DNA from 2 places in the Marinobacter flavimaris genome. Region 2 is predicted to be linked to the other one. Evidence: predicted binding sites of a transcription regulator. Region 2 holds the regulator's gene; the other holds the start of a gene.
What was found. Region 2 encodes sigma-54, which starts transcription at its own class of promoters, with help from an activator protein. Its sites were predicted from a motif close to ANTGGCATNNANNTTGCTNT; they were not measured.
Positions count from the first base shown of each region.

Region 1 (3,380 bases), 2.3 Mb from region 2:
GATAGGCGAAAGAAACGCTTTCGTAGGCAGCGCCTTCCCGCTGAACTTCTTCCCGGAGCTTGTCGGTTTCCTGGACCACCTCTGGCTTGGGCAGGGTGATTGTGGTGACCGGCTTGACCTCTACCGTTTCAGAGCCTTCGCTGGGCTCGTCAGAGTAGGTCACGTTGCCGTAGGAATCGACATTGCGGTAAACCTCGGCAAAAACCGGAGTTACCAGAAAAAACAGAAGGCCGGCACACAATCCAGACTTTGGATTCATAAGCTCACCTGTTATTGGGTTTCCCCGATTATCGGCGGGGCCCGGGGCGTTTTCAACGCCTGTCGCCCGGATGTTGGTTACATATCGTTAAGGGCTGCAGGCACTGTGCTTTCGCTCACAAAAAAGCCCCGCACGGGGCGGGGCTTGTCTGCTGAACCTCTGGGAAGAGGTTATTAGCAGGAGTAGTACAGATCGAACTCGATCGGGTGGGTCGTCATGTTCAGCTTCTCGACTTCACCACGCTTCAGGCCAACGTAGCCTGCGATCATGTCTTCGGTGAATACGCCGCCGCGAGTCAGGAACTCGTGGTCTGCTTCCAGGCAGTCCAGAGCTTCGGACAGAGTCTCGGCAACCGTCGGGATGCTCAGGGCCTCTTCCTTCGGCAGGTCGTACAGATCCTTGTCCATGGCGTCGCCAGGGTGGATCTTGTTCTGGATGCCGTCCAGGCCGGCCATCATCAGTGCTGCGAAGGCCAGGTACGGGTTGGCAGACGGGTCAGGGAAGCGAACTTCGATACGACGCGCCTTCGGGCTGTTCACGTACGGGATCCGGATAGACGCTGAGCGGTTACGGGCAGAGTAGGCCAGCATAACCGGCGCTTCGAAGCCCGGAACCAGACGCTTGTATGAGTTGGTGGAGCTGTTGGTGAAGGCGTTGATGGCCTTGGCGTGCTTGATAACACCACCAATGTAGTACAGAGCGGCTTCGCTCAGGCCAGCGTAGCTGTCACCGGCGAACAGGTTCTTGCCGTCTTTGCTCAGGGACATGTGAACATGCATGCCGGAACCGTTGTCGCCGACAACCGGCTTGGGCATGAAGGTGGCAGTCTTGCCATAGGCATGAGCAACGTTGTGCACGCAGTACTTGAGGATCTGAACTTCGTCAGCCTTTTTGGTCAGCGTGTTGGCGCCAACACCGATTTCACACTGGCCGGCGGTGCCGACTTCGTGGTGGTGTACTTCGATGTCCAGGCCCATGGATTCCATGGCGGCACACATGGCGCCACGCAGGTCGTGCAGGCTATCAACCGGGGGAACCGGGAAGTAGCCGCCTTTTACGCCCGGGCGGTGACCGATGTTGTTGCGGTCGAAATCTTCGCCGGAAACCCAGGCAGCTTCTTCAGAGTGGATGTGGTACATCGCGCCCTGCATGTCTACGTTCCACTTTACGGAGTCAAACACGAAGAATTCCGGCTCCGGGCCGAACAGCGCGCCGTCGGCGATGCCGGTGGACTTGAGGTATTCTTCTGCACGACGGGCAACAGAGCGCGGATCACGCTCGTAACCCTGCATGGTAGAAGGCTCTACGATGTTGCAGGTGATGTTCACGGTGGTTTCTTCGGTGAACGGATCGAGTACAGAGGTCTCGTCGTCCGGCATCAGGATCATGTCGGATTCGTTGATGCCTTTCCAGCCCGCAATAGAGGAGCCGTCAAACATTTTGCCGTCTGCGAAAAAGTCTTCATCTACTTCGGTGGCAGGCAGTGTTACGTGCTGCTCTTTACCGCGGCTGTCAGTGAAGCGCAGGTCAACCCATTTGACTTCGTGTTCTTTGATCAAATCAACTGTCTTGGACATTGTGCATGCTCCGTAAGTTATACCGCACAGGCGGCTGTATTCATGTTCGTGGCGCCGGATCGCCCGGGCTAACGGGTTCCGATCTGTTTCTCAGGTTCGCGCAGCTTAGCAAATGCTGTTGCGTCTTACCTGTAAATTTCGGCTGATTTCGATAAAGCAAGGCGCTTGCCAATTTTTAGGGCATGCTCCAGAACAGCGCAACTGCAAGGGTTTGGGGCATATTGGAACGAGAATGCTCGCCCTGTGGCGAAAACCTGCACTCAAATGGTGCACCTTGTTGGTGCGTTTATTGGATTTTTGCCCTGATCAGGTGCATCCGTTCCGAATATAGAATAGGCGTTTTTCTTCATATTAACGACACCGACTTTTCGCTATACTGCGCGCCGCTTCATCTTTTACCCTGTCATTTCTTGATCGTGGATCGGAAAGCACCATGCAGGGTGCCGGGCAGCCAGCTCCGGTGAATGAGTTCATTTTACGGATTTGAGACGGCATGTGCTGGGATTCTCCCTGCGATAGACCTTCTCAGGTCATTGAGTGCATGCCGCAGGAATATTTTTGTGATTGAAAAACTTCGTAATATCGCCATCATCGCCCACGTTGACCATGGTAAGACTACCCTCGTAGACCAGCTCTTGCGCCAATCCGGCACCCTGGATCGGAAGGAGCTCGATAGCGAGCGGGTCATGGATTCCAACGATCAGGAAAAAGAACGGGGCATTACCATTCTGGCCAAGAACACGGCCCTGAAATGGAACGACTACGATATCAATATTGTGGACACCCCGGGCCACGCTGATTTCGGCGGTGAGGTTGAGCGAGTCATGAGCATGGTCGATTGCGTGCTGCTGGTGGTTGATTCCATTGACGGCCCCATGCCTCAGACCCGGTTTGTTACCCAGAAGGCATTTGCCGCGGGCCTGCGCCCGATCGTCGTGGTTAACAAGATTGACCGTCCCGGCGCTCGTCCAGACTGGGTCGTGGACCAGGTATTCGACCTGTTTGACAACCTGGGAGCCACTGATGAGCAGCTGGACTTCCCGATTGTGTTTGCCAGCGCTCTGAACGGCATTGCCGGGATGGATCACGAAAACCTGGATGACAACATGGATGCCGTGTTCCAGGCGATTGTTGATCATGTGCCAGCTCCGAATGTTGATCCGGACGGCCCGTTCCAGATGCAGATCTCCCAGCTGGACTACAACAGCTTCCTCGGTGTGATCGGTATTGGTCGTATCATGCGCGGTAAGGTCAAGACCAATTCGCCGGTAACCGCCATTGGCGCCAACGGCAAGAAGCGTAACGGCCGTATCCTCAAGATCATGGGACATTCCGGTCTTCAGCGTGTTGAAGTCGAAGAAGCTCAGGCTGGCGACATCGTCTGTGTCAGTGGCATGGACGAGCTGTTTATCTCTGACACTCTTTGTGATCAGGCCAACGTTGAAGCTCTGCCGGCACTGACGGTGGATGAGCCGACCGTGTCCATGACCTTCCAGGTCAACGATTCGCCTTTTGCCGGCAAGGAAGGCAAGTACGTCACCAGC
Region 1 is NZ_CP171359.1:4,452,162-4,455,541, forward strand. It holds gene ACGK9W_RS20810 (DUF4124 domain-containing protein) at 1-259, opposite strand, end outside; gene glnA (glutamate--ammonia ligase) at 433-1,836, opposite strand; gene typA (translational GTPase TypA) at 2,397-3,380, shown strand, end outside.
Region 1: glnA (glutamate--ammonia ligase) is a predicted target of sigma-54. The motif match lies at 1,990-2,009, and genes of this name have one in related genera.

Region 2 (3,380 bases):
ATGAAGTGCGGTACTCTTGCCCGAACCGGACCTGCCACTGACGATAATCAGCTTCATGACCACCTTACCTCCACTGCAGTGAATATCAGCCGCCTGAGGCGGTCATGCGCTGGTACAGCGTGCTGGCGTCCTCGGATTGCCGGAGGCGATCACAGAACGACCGCTCATTGAACTTTTCAGCCAGTTGGCTGAGCAGCTCCAGGTGTTCGCTCGTTGCTTCCTTCGGGACGATCAGGGCGAAAATCAGATCCACCGGCTGATTGTCGATAGCATCGAATTCGACGCTTTCTTCCAGCGTCATCAGCACGCCCACCACGTGATCAAGTCCTTCCAGACGGCAGTGGGGAATGGCGATTCCCTGGCCAATGCCGGTGCTGCCCAGGCGCTCGCGGGAAATCAGGTTGTTGAAGAGCTGGGTCTCGCTGAGCGTGTTGTCCTGATGGTTTATCTGCTCGGCAATAAACTCCAGGGCCCGTTTCTTGCTGGACGCAGCTACCCTGCAGAGGGTGAGCTCCGGAGCAAGAATGTTCTCTATGGTCAGGGATGTGTCGCTCATGGATCGACTGCGTTTCCGTTAAAAAAAAGGCTGCGACACGTTACTCATGTCGCAGCTCGATTAGATGAATTGCATGAAAACAGTCAGTTAGCGAGAGCCGTTTCCGTGCATCCGGTCTACATTCTTTTCCTTGTGCTTGAGGATCTGACGGTCAAGCTTGTCGATCAGGGCATCGATGGCTGCGTACATATCCTCATTTTCTGCCTTTGCGTGAATCTCACCACCAACCACGTGCAGCGTGGCTTCCGCAATCTGGCGCACCTTCTCCACTTCCAGGGTTACCTGGCAGTTGCTGATGTGGTCAAAGTGACGCTCGAGCTTCTGGAACTTCTCTGAAACATAATCCTTCAGTGCGGGAGTAAGTTCTACGTGATGGCCTGAAATATTGAGTTGCATAGGCGTCTCCTGTTGTCATCGTTCCGGCTCCCGGGAGCCGGTCTGGGTGCTGGCGCATTGTGCGCCGGCAAATAGTACGTTGCGCCCGGACCCCGGGGTGTTCAGACCAGCCGCTTGCGTTCGTTCGAAGGCGGAATGTGCATGGCCTCCCGGTACTTGGCAACGGTGCGTCGCGCAACCTTGATTCCCTGTTCTCCTAGCATGGCTGCAATTTTACTGTCGCTCAACGGCTTTTTGGGCGTTTCCGCGGCAATCAGCTTTTTGATCATCGCGCGGATCGCCGTGGAAGAACATTCACCGCCTTCGTCAGTGCTGACATGGCTGGAGAAGAAATATTTCAGCTCGAAAATTCCCCGGGGGGTGTGCATGTATTTCTGGGTGGTGACCCGGGAAATCGTGGACTCATGCATCTCAACCGCCTGGGCGATATCAGAGAGGATCAGCGGTTTCATGGCTTCTTCACCCTGATCCAGGAATCCTTGCTGGTGCTCGACAATACGGGTCGCCACTTTCAGCAGGGTTTCATTGCGGCTCTGCAGGCTCTTGATAAACCATTTCGCCTCCTGCAACTGATCCCGCAGGTAGGTGTTGTCGGCACTGCTGTCCGCACGCCTTATAAGAGAAGCATAGCTGGCATTGACCCGGATGCGCGGTGCAATTTCAGGATTCAGCTCAACACGCCAGCGGCCATTGTGTTTGCGAACGATCACGTCCGGAATCACATAATCGGGTTCGGCCCGGTCAATGACATCGCCCGGCCGCGGATTCAGGCCGGTGATCAGCGCCAGGACATCCCGCAACTGGTCTTCTTTCAGGCGGCTGCGGCGCAGCAACTGGGCGTAATCGCGGTTGCCCAGCAGGTTGATGTAATGGGTAATTACAAGGCGTGCCTGGGCCAGCCAGGGTGTTTCCGGCGGCAGCTGGTTGAGCTGGATCAGCAGGCATTCCTGTAGGTCCCGGGCAAACACGCCGGGCGGATCAAAGTGTTGCAGGCGGTGAAGCACGGCTTCCACTTCATCCAGTTCAAGGGGGTCTTCATCGTTCTCATCCAGCAGTCCGGCGTGGATTTCCTCCAGCGGGCTGGTGATATAGCCCCGTTCGTCCACTGCATCCATCAGGGCATGGGCAATGGCCTGGTCCCGTTCACTGAGGTGCGTCAGATTGAGCTGCCATTCCAGGTGATCCTGAAGCGTTTCGGTCGGGGAATTACGGGTTTCGAAATCGTGATCGTTTTCGTCGTCGTTGCGGGCTGCCGGCGCTGGTGCGGACTGGTAGATGTCGTCCCAGGCGGTATCAACCGGCAGATCGTCCGGAATGTTGTCAGGAATCTCGTTCTCCGAGGACCAGTCCGGGCCGTTCTCGGATTCATCCCAGTCGCTGGCCGGTTCCGGGGCAGCTTCAGCGGCGGACTCGGTGGCGTTGGCCTCGCGCTCGTCGTTTTCGCTGGCTGCGTCGGTCTGGTCATCGTCCTCGGAGGTCTCCAGCATGGGGTTGGATTCCAGTGCCTGCTGGATTTCCTGCTGGAGGTCGAGAGTGGAGAGCTGGAGAAGCCGGATCGCCTGTTGCAGCTGGGGCGTCATGGTCAGGCTTTGACCCAGCTTTAACTGTAAGGAGGCTTTCATAACCATGGTTCAGGATCCGTCACTCATCAGCGCGTTGTGTCATAAGTCGTGAAAAAATCTTTATATGCCGGTTACTTGCCGTGATTTTAATTTACCCTAGCAAGTTCTTTGCCGAGTTTACTTGCTACAGATCATCAAAACAATCAGCCATTGGGTGTCAGAGTCTGAATTCGTCGCCGAGATAGACTTCCTTGACCTGCTGGTTGGCCAGGATGGCGTCGGCATTGCCGGAGGCGATGATGTGGCCGCCGGAAACAATGTAGGCATTCTCGCAGATGTCCAGGGTCTCACGCACGTTGTGGTCGGTGATCAAAACGCCAATGCCTTTGTCCCGAAGGTGCCGGATGATGTGTTTGATGTCACTGACGGATATGGGGTCCACACCGGCGAAGGGCTCATCCAGCAGGATGAAAGCCGGCTCCATGGCCAGGGCCCGGGCAATTTCCACCCGTCGCCGCTCACCACCGGACAGGGCCATACCAACGCTGTCCCGTATATGGGTGATGTGGAATTCCTCCAGCAGCTCCTCGAGCTTTTTCTGCCGGTCTGCCTTGGTCAGGCCCTGCCGCGTCTCAAGGATCGCCATGATGTTGTCGCGCACAGACAGTTTGCGGAAAACCGAGGCTTCCTGTGGCAGATAGCCGATGCCTTGGCGGGCCCGACCGTGCATCGGCAGCGGCGTGATATCCCGGCTGTCGATAGTTATCCGCCCGTGATCGGCAGGTACCAGCCCCACGATCATGTAGAAACAGGTGGTTTTCCCGGCGCCGTTGGGGCCTAGCAGTCCAACAATTTCCCCGCTTCGG
Region 2 is NZ_CP171359.1:2,155,878-2,159,257, reverse strand. It holds gene rapZ (RNase adapter RapZ) at 1-57, opposite strand, end outside; gene ptsN (PTS IIA-like nitrogen regulatory protein PtsN) at 86-556, opposite strand; gene hpf (ribosome hibernation promoting factor) at 644-952, opposite strand; gene ACGK9W_RS10100 (RNA polymerase factor sigma-54) at 1,054-2,580, opposite strand; gene lptB (LPS export ABC transporter ATP-binding protein) at 2,732-3,380, opposite strand, start outside.